2 regions of the Leucobacter sp. USCH14 genome follow, and region 2 is predicted to be linked to the other one. Evidence: predicted binding sites of a transcription regulator. Region 2 holds the regulator's gene; the other holds the start of a gene.

Region 1 (8,058 bases), on a different contig from region 2:
CTCGGTGGTGAGGAAGAGACCTGCGATCGACGCCGCGTTCTGCAGTGCCGAGCGGGTGACCTTCGCCGGGTCGAGGATGCCCTGAGCCACGAGATCGCCGTACTCGCCGGTCGCGGCGTTCAGGCCATGGCCGATCGCGAGGTTCGCGACGCGGTCGGCGACCACGCCGGGCTCGAGACCAGCGTTGAGCGCGATCTGGCGCAGCGGCGCCTCGATGGCGGTCTGCACGATCTTCGCACCGACGGCTTCGTCACCCGAGAGCTCGAGGCTCTCGAAGACGTCCTTGCCGGCCTGGATGAGCGCGACGCCACCACCGGGCAGCACGCCCTCGTCGACGGCGGCCTTCGCGTTGCGCACTGCGTCCTCGATGCGGTGCTTGCGCTCCTTCAGCTCGACCTCGGTCGCAGCGCCGGCCTTGATGACGGCGACGCCACCGGCGAGCTTCGCGAGGCGCTCCTGGAGCTTCTCGCGGTCGTAGTCGCTGTCGGTGTTCTCGATCTCACGACGGATCTGCGTGACGCGGCCCTGGATGGCCTCCTCGTCGCCGCCGCCCTGAACGATGGTGGTCTCGTCCTTGGTGATGATGACCTTGCGCGCGGTGCCGAGCATGTCGAGGGTCGCGTTCTCCAGCTTGAGGCCGACCTCTTCCGAGATGACCTGGCCGCCGGTGAGGATCGCGATGTCCTGCAGCATGGCCTTGCGGCGATCGCCGAAGCCCGGAGCCTTCACGGCAGCCGACTTGAAGATGCCGCGGATCTTGTTGAGCACCAGGGTGGCGAGCGCTTCGCCCTCGACGTCCTCCGCGAGGATGAGGAGCTGCTTGCCCGACTGGATCACCGGGTCGACGACCGGGAGCAGATCCTTGATGTTCGAGACCTTGCTGTTGACGATGAGGATGTAGGGATCCTCGAAGACCGCCTCCTGGCGATCGGTGTCGGTGACGAAGTACGCCGAGAGGTAGCCCTTGTCGAAGCGCATGCCCTCGGTGAGCTCCAGCTCGGTGCCGAAGGTGTTCGACTCCTCGACGGTGACGACGCCCTCCTTGCCGACCTTGTCGATGGCCTCGGCGATGAGCTGACCGATCTGCTCGTCAGCGGCCGAGATCGATGCGGTAGCCGCGATCTGGTCGGTGGTCTCGATCTCCTGCGCGTTCTCGAGGAGCTTCGCCGAGACGGCTGCGACGGCCTTCTCGATACCCTTCTTGATCGCGATGGGGTCGCTGCCGGCCGAGACATTGCGGAGGCCCTCACGAACGAGCGCCTGAGCGAGCACGGTGGCGGTGGTGGTGCCGTCGCCTGCGACGTCGTCGGTCTTCTTCGCGACCTCCTTGACGAGTTCGGCGCCGATCTTCTCGTACGGATCGTCGAGTTCGATCTCCTTGGCGATGGAGACGCCATCGTTGGTGATCGTGGGAGCGCCCCACTTCTTCTCCAGCACGACGTTGCGGCCGCGCGGTCCGAGCGTCACCTTCACAGCGTCGGCGAGCGTGTTCAGACCCCGCTCGAGCCCACGACGCGCTTCCTCGTCAAACGCAATGATCTTTGCCATGTAATTCGCCCCTCCGGAGGTGTTCGATGTGGTGAGCACCGTGCCGACGCGTCACGCCCGCGCACGGATGTTTAGCACTCAGTCGGATCGACTGCTAAGTCTCATTTTGGCACTCTGGCCCGGGGAGTGCAAGCGTGTCTGCTCGCGCGGAGCGAACATTTCGAGAACGCCCCATAACCACCGCGTGCGTCGGACGTCAACCGGAAACGGTGCCGCCGACTTCCGTTCCGTTCTGCGGAATGTTCGCGGGGTCCGTCGGCAGACCCGTCGCCGGATCGATGGGGAAGCCGGTGCTCGGATCGATGTCCCATCCGGTCGCAGGGTCGATGTCGAGCCCGGTCTCCGGATTGATCTCGCGTCCCGTATCCGGGTTCGTCTCCCGCTCCGGCGCGGCGTCCTCGCCCTCGGCATCCGCAGCGGCCTCGGCATCCGCATCGGTGGCGTTGTCGGCATCGCCCTCGGTGATCTGCGCGGCCTCGTCGAGGCCCGGCCCGGTGTAGTCGGCGCCCAGCAGCACGACGAGCCGAACTCCGTACGACTCGTACTCCTCCGAGGTGTAGGTCGAGACGCCGCCGAGCTTCTCCGCGAGACCCGCGGCGGCTGCGGCGTCATCGGGGCTCGAGTAGAACACCGCGGAGATCGCGACGTCGGTCGTCGCCGCGCTTCCCGAGAACTGGATCTTGCCCCACTGCTCCGCCGTCACGATCTGGTCGAGCGCTGCCGCGAGGTTCTGCGTCGAGGTGCCGTTGAGGATCGCGATCGTCGCTTCGGGATCGAGCTCCGCCTCGACGGTCGGCTCCGCTGATCCGGAGGTCCCACCGGACGAGGTGAGCGGCAGCTTGCCCGATCCCCCGATGCTCTGCACCGCGAGGATGCCCACGGTCGTGAGCACGGCGAAGCCCAGCAGGCCGGCGATGAGGTACTGCCAGATGTACCGGGGCCGCGCGGTGACGCGATGCGCTCCCACCCGGCCGGAATGCTGCACGCGATCGAAGCGGTCCTCCGGGTACGACTGACGGGCAGAGGGACTCTCGGTCCCGTCTTCGGTCGGTCGCGCCACGCGGTATCCTTTCAGATGTCGCCTACATGAAGCCGAGCTCGCGCACCGCGAGATACTGACACACTACAGTGGTGCACCTGCCAGAACGGTGACAGCATCAGAGCGCGCGTCGCGGAATCACGACCGGTCGGCCGGTATCCGGGTCCGAGAGCACGCGCACCGGAGCACCGTAGACCTCGGCGATCCGCTCCTCGGTGAGCACGTCCCCCGGCGCACCGCGCGCGACGAGCGCACCCCCCGCGAGAATCGCGATCTCGTCCGCGTATGCGCCGGCCAGCGACAGGTCGTGCAGCACGACGATCACCGCGCGCCCGCGTTCTGCGAGCCCGCGCGCGATCTGGAGTACTGCTTCCTGGTGCTTCAAGTCGAGTGCGGCGGTCGGCTCGTCGAGCAGCACGACCTTCGTCTCCTGCGCGAGCACGCGGGCGAGCGACACGCGCGCCTTCTCGCCCCCGGAGAGGTGCGGGAACCCCCGCTGCGTCAGATGACCGACGTCGGCGGCAGCGGTCGCCTCGCGGATCGCGCGCTCGTCCTCGTCGGATTCCGGCGTGCCGATCCACGGCGCGCGACCCATGTCGATCACCTGCTGGGCCGTGAACGAGAACGCGACCTGATTGGCCTGGAGCAGCACGGCGCGCGACCGAGCCAGCTCACGAGCGCGCCACTCTCCGAGGCCGCGGCCCTCGAGCTCGACCGTGCCGCTGGTCGGCACGATGTCGCCGGAGAGCACGCTGAGCAGGGTCGACTTGCCGGCACCGTTCGGCCCGACGAGCGCGAGCACTTCCCCGTAGCGCACGTCCATCGTGACGTCGGTGAGAATCGGCAGCGACCCGACATGGTAGTTCACGTGGGCGACTCGCTGCGCGATCGCGCCGCGCCCCTGCGAAGCCTGCTCGGCGGTCATGCCCAGCCTCCCGAACGTCGTCGGTTGCGTCTGATCAGCCAGAAGAAGAAGGGCCCGCCGACGAGCGACGTCAGCATGCCGATCGGCAGATCCGCTCCGTCGACGAGCGTGCGAGCGAGCAGGTCCGCGTAGATCAGCAGCACGGCGCCTCCGAGCAGCGAGCAGACCAGCAGCAGACGGTGGGCCGGGCCGAGGATCATGCGCATGAGGTGCGGCACGACGAGGCCGACGAAAGAGATGACGCCGACGAATGCGACGCCGACCCCGGTCAGCAGGGCGACGAGCACGATCGATAGGATGCGCAGTCGCTCGACGCGCACGCCGAGGTGGGCGGCGGTGCGGTCCCCGAGCGACAGCAGGTCGTACTGCTGGGCGAGCAGGATCGCGATGAAGGCCGCGACTGCAGCGACGACCGCTACGATCCCGACTTCGTTCCAACGGGATCCGTTGAGCGAGCCGAGCTGCCAGAAGACGATCTGCTCGCGGCTGGCGGTGTCTCCGATGAAGGTGAAGAGCGCGAGGCCTGCGCCGGCGAACGCATTGATGGCGACGCCGGTGAGCAGCAACGTCACGATCTCCGTCCTGCCCTGCGCGCGTGCGGTGAGGTACACGATGAAGGTCGCCGCGAGACCGCCGAGGAACGCGAAGACCGCGACGGTCCACCCGCCGAAGGCGGTGATGCCCAGCGTGATGGACGCGGACGCGCCGAGCGCCGCTCCCGACGAGACGCCGACGACGCCCGGCTCCGCCAGCGGGTTGCCGAAGATCGCCTGCATCACGGCGCCGGCGACCGCGAGTGCGGCGCCGACGAGCAGCGACATGGTCACGCGGGGGAAGCGGATCTGCCACAGCGTACGATCCATGAGTTCGTCGGTGGGCGCCCAGAAGTTGGCGATTCCGACCTTCCGCAGCACCGATCCGACCACTTCGGCCGGCCCGATGGAGAGCTGCCCGAGACCCGCCGAGAGAATGATGCCGACGACCATGAGTATCACGGCGGCCGTGATGACGATGGCACCCCGACTGGCGCTGCGGCGGCCGGCGATGCTCTGTACGGGGTGCGTCACGGGGTGCTTTCTCTGGACTGACGGAGGCCGATTCCAAGCGGATCCGGCTGAGGCACGAGCACCCATTCTATCGGCCGGGCCCGCGCCGAGCTGCGGCCCCTACTGGCTTTCGGGGGCGTAGATCGCGCGAGCGAGCGCGTCGAGGATCTCCGCGGATCGGGGGCCGAAGGAGAGCACCGTGCCGTCCTCCATGTCCACGAAGCGGCGGTGCTCGCCCGCGGTGGTCACCGCGATGGCGGGCTTCTCCTCGAGCAGACCGTCCACGCCACCGACCGATTCGATTCCGTGCGACATCACGAGGATGAGATCGGGATTCGCTTTCACGAGGGCCTCGTCCGTCATGGGCTTCATGCCATCCCAGCCCATCTCCGTCGCGACGTCGATGCCGCCGACCGCCTCGATGAGCTGGTCGGCTCCCGACTCCTTGCCGAAGAGGTAGTAGACGCCGGCGGAACCGCGGAGGTATACGAACGCGATCCGCAGTTTGTCACCGGCGGCATCGGGCGCGATCTCGGCGATCTCCGCGATCTTCGCCTCGACCTCGCCGGCGATGCGCTGCGCGAGCTGCTCCCCCGTCTCCGGGCTCCCGTAGATGGCGGCCACCTGCCGCGCGAGCTCCTCGGCGCCGCCGAACGAGGGGTCGTTCTTCACGAAGACGACCTGGATGCCGACGTCCTGCAACTGCTCGATGACGTCGCGCGGCCCGACCGATCCGTCGGTGATCACGACATCGGGATGCAGATCGATGATGGCCTCGGCGTTCACGGTGTGACCGCCGCTCGTGACCCGGGGAAGGTCGGCGAGGCTCCCGAGCGTGGTCGACTGGTCGACACCCACGAGGCTCTCCGCGAAGCCGAGCCCGGCGATCGTGACCGAGATGTTGCCGCCGAGGTCCGCGGCGACGACCTTGTCGGCCCGTTCGACCGTGACCTCCGTGCTGGAGCCGTCGGTCTCGTAGGAGGGAACGGTCGCCGGAAGCGTCTGCGCGGGGTTCTCCGCCACGGGCTCGATCTCGGAGTGCTGCAGCACCGCCGTCGAGGGGCCCTCGTACGCCTTCGGGTCGTCGAGCGTCGTGAGATCGGCGAGCGGTTGCGTGGAGGGCGTCGCAGATGAGGCTTCGTCCGTACCGCTCGATGACGAGGGTGCGGCGCACCCTGCAAGCAGCAGCGAACCGGCGATGAGGGTGGCGACGCCGGCTGCGATCCTCGAACGCATCATCGCTCGTCTCCGAAGAGACGGTCGTTCGCGCGCGCGTCAGTGGGCGAGGCGGGCTCCTCGGCCGGTTCGGCGGCCGGGGCCGCGCTCGGCTTGCCCTTGCGGCCCGCGAGCAGCATGCCGCCCGTCACGCCGATCACGAGGATCGCGATGCCGCCGATGATGATCGGAAGCCACGGAATCGATGCGGGCTCAGCGGCCGGTGCCGCCGTTTCAGCGGTCTCGGGCGCCGGGATGACGCCCTCGGCATCTGCACCGCTCTCCTCGGGTGTGCTCTCGGCGGCCGCACCCCCGGAATCGGCGCAGCTCGCGAACTGCAGATCGAGCGAGATCGGATCGAGATCCTCACCCGCTTCGTAGAACCCGGCGAACGCCTTGGCGCCCGTGTTGGTGAGCGAGGACGGCAGTTCATCGGCCACGAGGGCGTCGTCGGCGACGGGCAGCTGATCCGGCACCGTGACGTCGCCGACCCACTCCTGCGTCGTATCGACCGCGACCGCGCCCTCCATATCCGTGCTCCGAGCATCGAGCAGCAGGGCCGCTTTCCCGTCGCCCTCGAACTCGACCGTGGGGTTCGCGAGCGTGAGATCGAGCACGCCGTCGTGGCCGGTGAAGTGCACGCTGCCCGTGAAGGAGACGCTGCCGACACCGGTCTCGGGGTCGATGCTGCCTGTCGCGCCGCTCCAGGTGAACTCGGGCGTCTCATACGATGCGCCGTCGGCGGTCTCCCATGATCCGTTGGCGATGCTGCCGCTGATGTAGGCGCGGAAGCTCTCCTTCACGCCCCACGACAGGTCGCCGCCGGTGATCTCGCACGCACCGGACTCGCCTTCGGCGCGGAGAGGCTGCGCCTGCGCCGCGGTGGGAGCGAGCAGCAGCCCGCCGAGGATCGCGGCACCCGCGAGGAGTGAGCCGGGGCGGCGGAGTCGGGCGTTCACGAGTGAGCCTCCTGAGTGGTGTGTGATGCGTTCTAAGGTCGGAGCACTAGGCCGCGTTGCGGCGCTGGCGGATGGTGAGGAGCGTCATGCAGGCCGCGATGGCGACGAGCCCCGCGGCGCTCGCCCACCACTCCCAGAGTGCCATGCCGCCCGACGCGGGAACGAGCCCGGCGGAGGTCATGCGATCCACCGCGACGCCGCCCGCGAGCGTCTCCGTGTCGACACCGGCCGACTTCGCGGACTTCTTCTGCTTCGGCTCGACGATGTCGATCACGGCGCCGGCGTTCGTACTGCCCTGAATGGTGATCGTGTGCTCGCCGCTGACGTCCTCGGGCAGGGTGCCCGACCAGCGCACCACGCCGTTCTCGTCCGCGGTTGCGGCATCGTCGAGCACGATCGGATCGGAGTAGAGCACGACCAGCACGCCCTCGTCGTCGGCATCGAAGCCCGACGCCTCGATCTCGATGCGGCCGCCCGGCTTGATCTTGTCGGCGTCCGTGAGCACGGTGACCCCCGTCGTCGCCGGAGGCGTATCGGCCGCGGTGTACTGCTTCTTCTCAGGACTCGAAGCAACGGTCGTCCCAAATGAGACTTTGCTCGCCGCCCCCACTGTGAATGAGAGCGCATCCATGCCCAACGACCCGCCGCCGCTCCCGTTGCCTCCACTGATCGAACCGGCAACCGGCACGCCGCTCCAAGTCACCTCACCATTCGATCCGGTTGCCTTACTCGCCGCACTCAAATCAAGACCGTACTTACGGCCCGAAACAGTGAGAGTCGCCGCGCTCGGGCTCGACACCGAAATCGTAGGGTTGGAGAACACTTCGTTCATCAGGCCCTTGTGAGCGGTGAAGGTCACCACGCCCGAGTACTGGATGGAGCCCGTTTGCGTAGCTGAGTTCCACGAGCCACCATCGGCCTGCGGGAACATATAGGCACCCCCGGCGCTTCCCACACCGTCGGTCAAGATCTTTCCGCCCGATTTCCCTCCGGCGCGCTTGGGATTCGTCGTATAGTCAGCGAACTCGCTCGAGATTCCCCAAGTGAGTGAGCCGGCAGCGGCAGTACTCTCCGAGGATACAGGAGCTGGCTTCGGTGAAGCGGCTGCGGGTTTCTGCGGAGCTTTCGTCCCTTGAAGGGCATCCCACTGCGCAGCGGTGACGACGAGGTCATCTCGGCCGTACAGGTTATCTTTCGTGGGGTTCGAATGCGATCTCCATACGAGAACCTCGTACTCCTTCGACCGTTTGAAACCTTCCTTGGGCGTCACAAATGTGAATGATCCTTCGCCGTTTCGCACTTCGGGCTGATAGAGAAAGTCAACGT
Region 2 (8,058 bases):
TGAACAGGTCGCCGTTCGGCCCGCCGCCCGGGCCGACCTCTCCGCCCCCGCGCATCTGCAGTCGCGTTCCGGTGTCGATGCCCGAGGGCACCTCGATCGGGAAGGTACGGCGCTCGCGCACGCGACCCTTGCCGGCGCACTCCACGCACGGGTGCTCGATGATGGTGCCGTATCCCTGGCAGCTGCCGCACGGGTGCATCGTGACGACGTTGCCGAAGAGCGACCGCACCTGGCGCTGCACCTGCCCCTGACCGCCGCAGACGTCGCACGTGACGGGGTGGGTTCCCGGCTGCGTGCAGCTGCCCTGGCAGACCTCGCAGAGCACGGCCGTGTTCACCGAGATGTCGCGCTGCGTGCCGAAGATCACGTCCTCCAGCGACACATCGACGCGGATCATCGCGTCGTCGCCGCGCTCGGAGCGCGATCGCGGACCGCGCTGGCCCGCCCCGCCGAACCCGCCTCCGCCGAAGAACGTCTCGAAGATGTCGCCGAAACCGGCGGCCCCGCCCTGCGAACCGCCCATGTCGTAGCGCTGGCGCTGCTCCGGATCGCTGAGCACGTCGTACGCATGCGTGACGTTCTTGAACTGCTCGGCCGCCTCCTCGCTGGGATTCACGTCCGGATGCAGCTGGCGGGCGAGACGCCGGTAGGCCTTCTTGATCTCTTCGGCGCTCGCTTCGCGGGTAACACCGAGAGTCTCGTAATGATCGGCCACGCTGTATTGCTCCTCAAGGTCGGGGTGAAGTTGGCTGGTCGGGAGGGGCGGTCGCTACCGCTCCTCCCCCAGGAACCGGTTCAGGTAGCGCGCGATCGCGCGCACGGTGGCGATGTTGCCGGCGTAGTCCATACGCAGCGGCCCCAGGACGCCGAGTTTGGAGATCGCGACGCCGTCCTCGTACTTCGACGCGATGATCGACGTCTCCGAGAGCCCGTACGCCTCGTTCTCCCGGCCGATCGAGGCGGAGACCTCCCGATCGTCGTGCACCAGCTCGCCGAACAGACGGAGCAGGGTGACCTGCTCCTCGATGGCTTCGAGCACGACGGGCAGCGAGCCCGCGAACTCCCCGCCGGGGCGCGAGAGATTCGCCGCGCCGGCGACCGCGATCCGGTCGTTGCGATTGGCCTGGAGCTGGCTCAGCACCACCGCGAGTACGCGCCTCACGAGGTCGGTCTCGTCGGGCTGCGACCACATCGGGAGGTCCTCCTCCAGCCGGGCCACCGCGCTCGCGGCCGTTTCGACGTCACTGCCGATGGCCGCGTCGGCGATGCGCTGACGCAGGCCGTGCACCCATGCCTCGGTGACGCGAGAGGCCGGCAGCAGAGCCACCTGCTGCTCGACCACGCCGCTTCCGAGAATCAGCACGCTGAGCACCCGATCCTCGCCGATGGCCACAAGATCGATGTGACGCACGACGGTGCGCCGCAATGACGGGTACTGCGCCACGGCGACCTGATTGGTGAGCTGGGAGAGCATGCGCACCGTGCGCGCCATGACGTCATCGAGGTCGGAGGACTCGCCCAGGAAGCGCTCGATGGCGGATCGCTGCGCCGAGCTCAGCGGTCGGATGCGCGCGAGCGTGTCGACGTAGAGGCGGTACCCCTTGTCGGTCGGCACCCGACCCGATGAGGTGTGCGGCTGGGCGATGAGCTCGTCTTCCTCGAGCAGGGCCATGTCGTTGCGGATCGTCGCCGCCGAGACGCCGAAGCTGTGCCGCTCGACGATCGCCTTCGAACCCACGGGTTCGTTCGACGAGACGTAGTCGCCGACGATCGCGTGCAGCACCGCGAGGCTGCGCTCGGAAACCATCGTCCCTCCTGACCCTGGCACTCACTTGCTCCGAGTGCCAAGTCTAGCGCAGGTCGAGCGCTCCGCGGCCGGTCCCGCTCGCAGCGAACAGGCGGGGTCGGGCGGCTCTCCGCACCTCACCGCGGTCGCACGCTCTCTCACGCACCGAGCAGGCGATGCACCACGGTATCGGCGAGCAGTCGGCCCCGCAGCGTCGGCACGACGCGACCGGCGATCGCAGCGCGCCCATCGAGCAGGCCGTCGGCGATCAGCTGCGGGATCGCGCGGCGCTCATCCGCGGTCAGCACATCCGCGGGCAACCCGTCGGCGATCCTCGTCTCCAGCAGAATGCGCTCTTCGCGACGCGACTCGTCGGTCAGCGTCTCGCGCGAGTGCGCGGGAGACGCACCCTGCGCCATGCGCTGCGCGTAGGCGCCCGGATGCTTCACGTTCCACCACCGCACCCCGCCCACGTGGCTGTGAGCTCCCGGCCCCGCAGCCCACCAGTCCTCGCCCGTCCAGTACGCCAGGTTGTGCCGCGAGCGGGTTTCGGGCGTGCGCGACCAGTTGCTGATCTCGTACCAGGAGAAGCCCGCCTCTGCGAAGCGCGCGTCCGCGAGTTCGTACATCTCCGCGTGCAGGTCCTCATCGGGTGCGCTGACCTCTCCGCGACGGATCTGCGCGGCGAGCTTCGTGCCCCGCTCGACGATCAGCGCGTACGCCGAGAGGTGATCGGGCTCGCACGCGAGCGCTGCGTCGATCGAGCGCCCCCAGTCGTCGAGGCTCTCCCCGGGCGTTCCGTAGATGAGATCGACACTGACCTGCAGACCCGCGTCGCGCGCCCATCGAGTGACGAGCGGCACGCGCTCGGGGGTGTGCGTGCGATCGAGCGTCGCCAGCACGTGCGGCACCGCGGACTGCATGCCGAAACTCACACGCGTGAAGCCCGCCTCCGCGAGTGCCTGCAGGTACGCGGCGTCGACGGAGTCGGGGTTCGCCTCGGTGGTCACTTCGGCGCCGTCTGCGAGGCCCCACTCCGCTCGAATGCGGCCGAGCATTGCGGCGAGATCCGAGGCGGGCAGCAGTGTCGGGGTGCCCCCTCCGAAGAAGACCGTCGAGACCTCGCGTTCGGGAAGCCCGGCGCTTCGGAGCACACGACCGCCGAGGGCCAGCTCCTGCGCGACCTGGTCCGCGTAATCGGCGCGCGTGGTGCCGCCCAACTCGCTGGCCGTGTAGGTGTTGAAATCGCAGTAGCCGCATCGCACCCGGCAGTACGGAACGTGCACGTACACGCCGAACTTGCGCTCGTCCGCATCGATCGCCGCCTCGGGCGGGAGGGCGCCGTCCTCGGGTGCCGGGTCGCCCTCAGGCAGCGCGCTCGGCACGATGCTTCCGTTCCACTCGAGTTCGGCCGAATCCCAGCCGCTGCAACGTCACGAGCGCTTGCTCGGCCTGCGCTGGTGCGTCGATGCGGCGGCCTCCGGCTCGGGCTGAGTGTCCTGCGCGGCACCCGGTTCCGGCTCGGGAACCGCTTCGGGCGCGGGAACGACCTCGGGCTCGGGCGCGGAAACGACCTCGGGCTCGGGCGCGGAAACGACCTCGGGCTCGGGCTGAGGCTCCTGCGCTGGATCGGGATCCGGCTCCGAAACCGGCGCCTGCTCGGCGACCGGCTCCTGCTCGGCGACCGGCGCCTGCTCAACGGGAAGCGCCTCGTCCGTATTCGCGGGCCCGAGATCGGGAGCGGGCTGCGCACCGGGTGCGAGAGCGGCGATCCCGCGCTTCACCGCATCGAGCGCGGCCCGCACGTCCGCGCGACCGCGCAGCCCGAGCAGCCCGTTCTTCGGCGCCGCGACGAAACCGCGCGCAACAGCCCAGACCGTGTCGTCGGGGCGGAACTCGATGACGAAGAGCTGCTCCCCGATAGCGCCCGCTTCATCGCCCGTGCCCCACGCGAAACCGACGCGACGCTCCTCGTCGACGGTGTACACCACGAGCACGCTGCGGGGATCCTGCCCCTCGGCGTGGAGCACCGCCGTGGTACCCGCGACGATGTACGGCTCGCCGTCGGGCCCGAACTGCTCCTCGACCTCGCCCGCGGCCTCCGGCATTCCATCACTGGTGAAGCTCGGACCGACGTACTCCGAGCCGGTGCCGCGCACGATGCCGGTGACGCGCACGCCGGAACCGCGCTGCGCGCCCCAGGTCATCAGCAGGCTCGAGGCGATCAGGAATCGCTCCTGCCCGCTGCCGAGGCGCAACTCCTCCTCGTACGGGGTCATCCCCTCCGGCGGGTACTTCACGATGTCGGGATCCTTTGAGGCGCCGACCGCGGCGTACGCGACCGGCATCTCGACGTGGCTGCTGCGACGGGGAGGCTGATCCTGGCTCACCGCTTGCCCCCCTCTTTGCCCTCCACGTCACCCGAGAGCGCAGCGATGAAGGCCTCCTGGGGCACTTCGACGCGCCCGACCATCTTCATGCGCTTCTTGCCCTCCTTCTGCTTCTCGAGCAGCTTGCGCTTTCGGCTGATGTCGCCGCCGTAGCACTTCGCGAGCACGTCCTTGCGGATCGCCCGAATGTTCTCACGGGCGATCACCCGCGCGCCGATGGCCGCCTGGATCGGCACCTCGAACTGCTGGCGCGGAATGAGCTTGCGCAGGCGCTCCGCCATCATCGTGCCGTACGAGTAGGCGTTGTCGCGATGCACGATCGCGCTGAATGCGTCGACCGTCTCGCCCTGCAGCAGGATGTCGACCTTGACGAGGTCCGCCTCCTGGTCGCCCATCGGCTCGTAATCGAGGCTCGCGTATCCCTGGGTGCGGCTCTTCAGATGGTCGAAGAAGTCGAAGACGATCTCGCCGAGGGGGATGCTGTAGCGCAGTTCCACTCGCTCGCCGAGGTACTCCATGCCGAGGAGCCGGCCGCGGCGGCTCTGGCAGAGCTCCATGATGGCCCCGACGTAGTCCTTCGGCGCCAGAATTGCCGTCTTGACGACCGGCTCGCGAACCGTCGAGATCTTCCCGTCGGGGTACTCCGACGGGTTGGTGACGGTGATCTCGCGCCCGTCGTCCGTGGTCACCTGGTAGATCACGCTCGGGGCGGTGGCGATGAGGTCGAGGTCGAACTCGCGGCGCAGGCGCTCGGAGATGATCTCGAGGTGCAGCAGGCCGAGGAACCCGCACCGGAACCCGAAGCCCAGTGCGACCGACGTCTCGGGCTCGTACTGGAGCGCAGCGTCTTCGAGCTTCAGCTTGTCGAGCGCCTCGCGCAGCACCGGGTAGTCGCTCCCGTCGAGCGGGTACAGGCCCGAGAAGACCATCGGCTTCGGGTCGGTGTACCCGGGCAGCGCCTCGGTCGCGGGGGTGCGCTTCGACGTGACCGTGTCGCCGACCTTGGAGAGACGCACGTCTTTCACGCCGGTGATGAGGTAGCCCACCTCGCCCACGGCGAGGCCCTGCGTCGGCTTCGGCTCCGGCGCCGAGACGCCGACCTCGAGGGCCTCGTGGTCGGAACCGGTCGACATCATCTGGATCTTCTCGCGCGGCGAGAGCTTCCCGTCGACCATGCGCACGTAGGTCACCACGCCGCGGTAGGGGTCGTAGACCGAGTCGAAGATCATGGCGCGCGGCGGAGCGTCGGCGATGCCGACGGGCGCGGGGATGCGCTCGACCACGCGATCCAGCAGCTCCTCGACGCCCGCTCCGGTCTTGCCCGACACCTTGAGGATGTCTTCGGGTGCGCCGCCGATGAGATCCGCGATCTCGCGGGAGACGCGCTCCGGGTCAGCCGCGGGAAGATCGATCTTGTTGAGTACGGGAATGATCTCGAGATCGTTCTCCATGGCGAGGTACAGATTCGCGAGCGTCTGCGCCTCGATGCCCTGCGCCGCGTCCACGAGCAGGATCGCTCCCTCGCACGCCGCGAGCGAGCGCGAGACCTCGTAGCTGAAATCCACGTGCCCCGGGGTGTCGATCATGTTGAGCGCGAAGTCGCCCGCATCGGTCGCCCAGTGCATGCGCACCGCCTGCGACTTGATGGTGATGCCCCGCTCGCGCTCGATGTCCATCCGATCGAGGTACTGCGCTCGCATCTCGCGATCGGGAACGGTGCCCGTCACCTGAAGCATGCGGTCGGCGAGCGTCGACTTGCCGTGGTCGATGTGCGCGATGATGCAGAAGTTTCGGATCTTCGCGGGGTCGGTCGACGCCGGTACAGGAGGGTTCAGGCTGCGTGGAGACATTGTCCGCAATTATCGCACGCGCGAGCCCCGGTTCGAGCAGCGCATCGGAACGGTTCTCCTCCGCGTCGCTGCCGCGCTGCTGAGAGAATGAGAAGATGCCACGCGTCGTCGCTCTGTATCGCTACCCGGTCAAAGGATTCACCCCTGAACGCTGCGATCGGGTCACCGTGCAGCGGGACGGCCGCATCGTCGGCGATCGCGTCCTCGCGTTCCGCTTCGCTCAGGCGGCGCTGCCCGAACAGCGCGACGGCTTGGACTACTGGCCGAAGGCGCAGGGCCTCGCACTGCAGGACTTCCCGGCGCTCGCCTCGCTCCGGCTGACGTACGATTCGACCGAGCAACGGGTCACGGTCCGCCGCGACGACACGATCATGGTCTCGGCCGGACTCGACGACGCCGGTCGACAGCGCCTCGTCGACGTCGTCACCGAATTCCTGCTCGGCACGCGCGAGGCGAAGCGGCTCCAGCGCACGGGCAGACTCCCCCTCGAACTCGTCGGCGATGGCGTGCACGCGCGATTCCAGGATCGCGAACAGGGGTACGTGTCGCTGCACGGCCGCGCGAGCGTACTCGCGCTCAGCTCGGTCATCGACCGGCCCGCAGATGGCACCGGATCCGCAGGAGCCGCAGAACCCCAAGTCGATTCCGGATCGGGCCCGGCCGCCGACGTGGCACTCGACGACCGCCGCTTCCGCTCGAACATCGTCATCGAGGGCATCGCAGCCTGGGAGGAACTCGGCTGGCACGGCCGCGTGCGCATCGGCGGGCTCGAGTTCCGCGTCGCCGAGCCGATCGTGCGCTGCCTGGCAACGCACGCGAACCCCGACACGGGCGACCGCGATGCTCGGGTGCTCATCACGCTCACCCAGCGCATCGGGCAGGAGGAGCCGACGCTCGGCACGCTCCTGCTCCCGGCCGCTCTTCCGGCTCCGGTTCGCGCCGGAACCGAGCACGGAAGTGCACCGTGGGGCGATATCGAAGTCGGCGACCCCGTCGAACTGCTCGGCTCGGCGACGTGAGCAGTTCCCCCGCATCATGCCGGGGCGCCAGCGCGCTCAGCGCACTGGGATCCGCGGGCCGACTCTGCTAGACTCGGTTCTTGGCTTGCGTGTGGTTTTCACCACACCACCCGTAAGGTGCCCTCTCTCACCGTGCGGAACACACCGTCAATCCGGATTTAAAGGACACATCTCAACGTGGCAAATATCAAGTCGCAGATCAAGCGCATCAAGACCAACCGCAAGGCGACCGAACGCAACAAGGCGTACAAGAGCGAGCTCCGCACCGTCGTGCGCGCAGCACGCGAGGCGATCGTCGCCGGCGACAAATCGGTCGCAGAGGCGAAGCTGAAGACCGCCGGCCGCAAGCTGGACAAGGCCGCTTCGAAGGGCGTCATCCACAAGAACCAGGCTGCAAACCGCAAGTCAAAGCTCGCCGCTCAGGTGGCGGCGCTCTAACTCGCGCTCGCGATCGATTCAGGCCCCGCTTCGGCGGGGCCTGTTTCGTTTCCGACTGTTATACGCGCCCGCGCTTCGCGACGAACAAGAGGTACTTCTCGAGCGCGTACTCGGGGTCCCGGCTGCCGCCCTTGAGCTTCCACTCGGTCTCCGCCGCGAGGTCGATCGCGTGCGCGAGATCCTCCTCGCGCCATCCCCGCACCTCGCGCAGCGCGCGGTCGACCTGCCACGGCGCCATGCCGAGCTCCTTCGCGAGCTGCCCTCCGGATCCCCCGGCGCCGTAGACGCGGGCCATCGCCCGCACCTTCATGTTGAGCGCCGCGAGCATCGGGATCGGATCCGTGCCGGTCGCGAACGCCTGCCGCAGCAGCACGAGCGCGTCGGCGGCGCGTCCGGCCGTCGCGGCGTCGGCGACGCGGAAGGCGTTCGTCTCCACCCGCCCCTCGGTCGCGCGCGTCACCTGATCCTCGGAGATGCGAGTACCGGCATCGGAGACGAGTTGACCGATCGCCCCCGCGAGCTCGCCGATGCCGCCCGAGTACGCCGCTGCGAGCTGGCGGGCGGCGCCGGGGGTC

Evidence for each region. Region 2 encodes HrcA, which represses chaperone genes, less so after heat shock. Its sites were predicted from a motif close to TTNGCACTCGNNNNNNNCGAGTGCNAA; they were not measured.
Region 1: a site for HrcA is predicted at 1,620-1,646, ahead of groL (chaperonin GroEL). Genes of this name have one in related genera too.

Annotation. Positions count from the first base shown of each region.
Region 1 covers NZ_JAQPZP010000001.1:221,639-229,696, reverse strand. The annotation lists gene groL (chaperonin GroEL) at 1-1,548, opposite strand, end outside; gene PQI23_RS00990 (LytR C-terminal domain-containing protein) at 1,745-2,608, opposite strand; gene PQI23_RS00985 (heme ABC transporter ATP-binding protein) at 2,706-3,512, opposite strand; gene PQI23_RS00980 (FecCD family ABC transporter permease) at 3,509-4,579, opposite strand; gene PQI23_RS00975 (heme/hemin ABC transporter substrate-binding protein) at 4,679-5,797, opposite strand; gene PQI23_RS00970 (HtaA domain-containing protein) at 5,794-6,732, opposite strand; gene PQI23_RS00965 (HtaA domain-containing protein) at 6,779-8,058, opposite strand, start outside.
Region 2 covers NZ_JAQPZP010000008.1:76,843-84,900, forward strand. The annotation lists gene dnaJ (molecular chaperone DnaJ) at 1-715, opposite strand, end outside; gene hrcA (heat-inducible transcriptional repressor HrcA) at 770-1,807, opposite strand; gene hemW (radical SAM family heme chaperone HemW) at 1,945-3,171, opposite strand; gene PQI23_RS09550 (DUF1990 family protein) at 3,220-4,176, opposite strand; gene lepA (translation elongation factor 4) at 4,173-6,026, opposite strand; gene PQI23_RS09560 (MOSC domain-containing protein) at 6,122-7,045, shown strand; gene rpsT (30S ribosomal protein S20) at 7,223-7,483, shown strand; gene holA (DNA polymerase III subunit delta) at 7,542-8,058, opposite strand, start outside.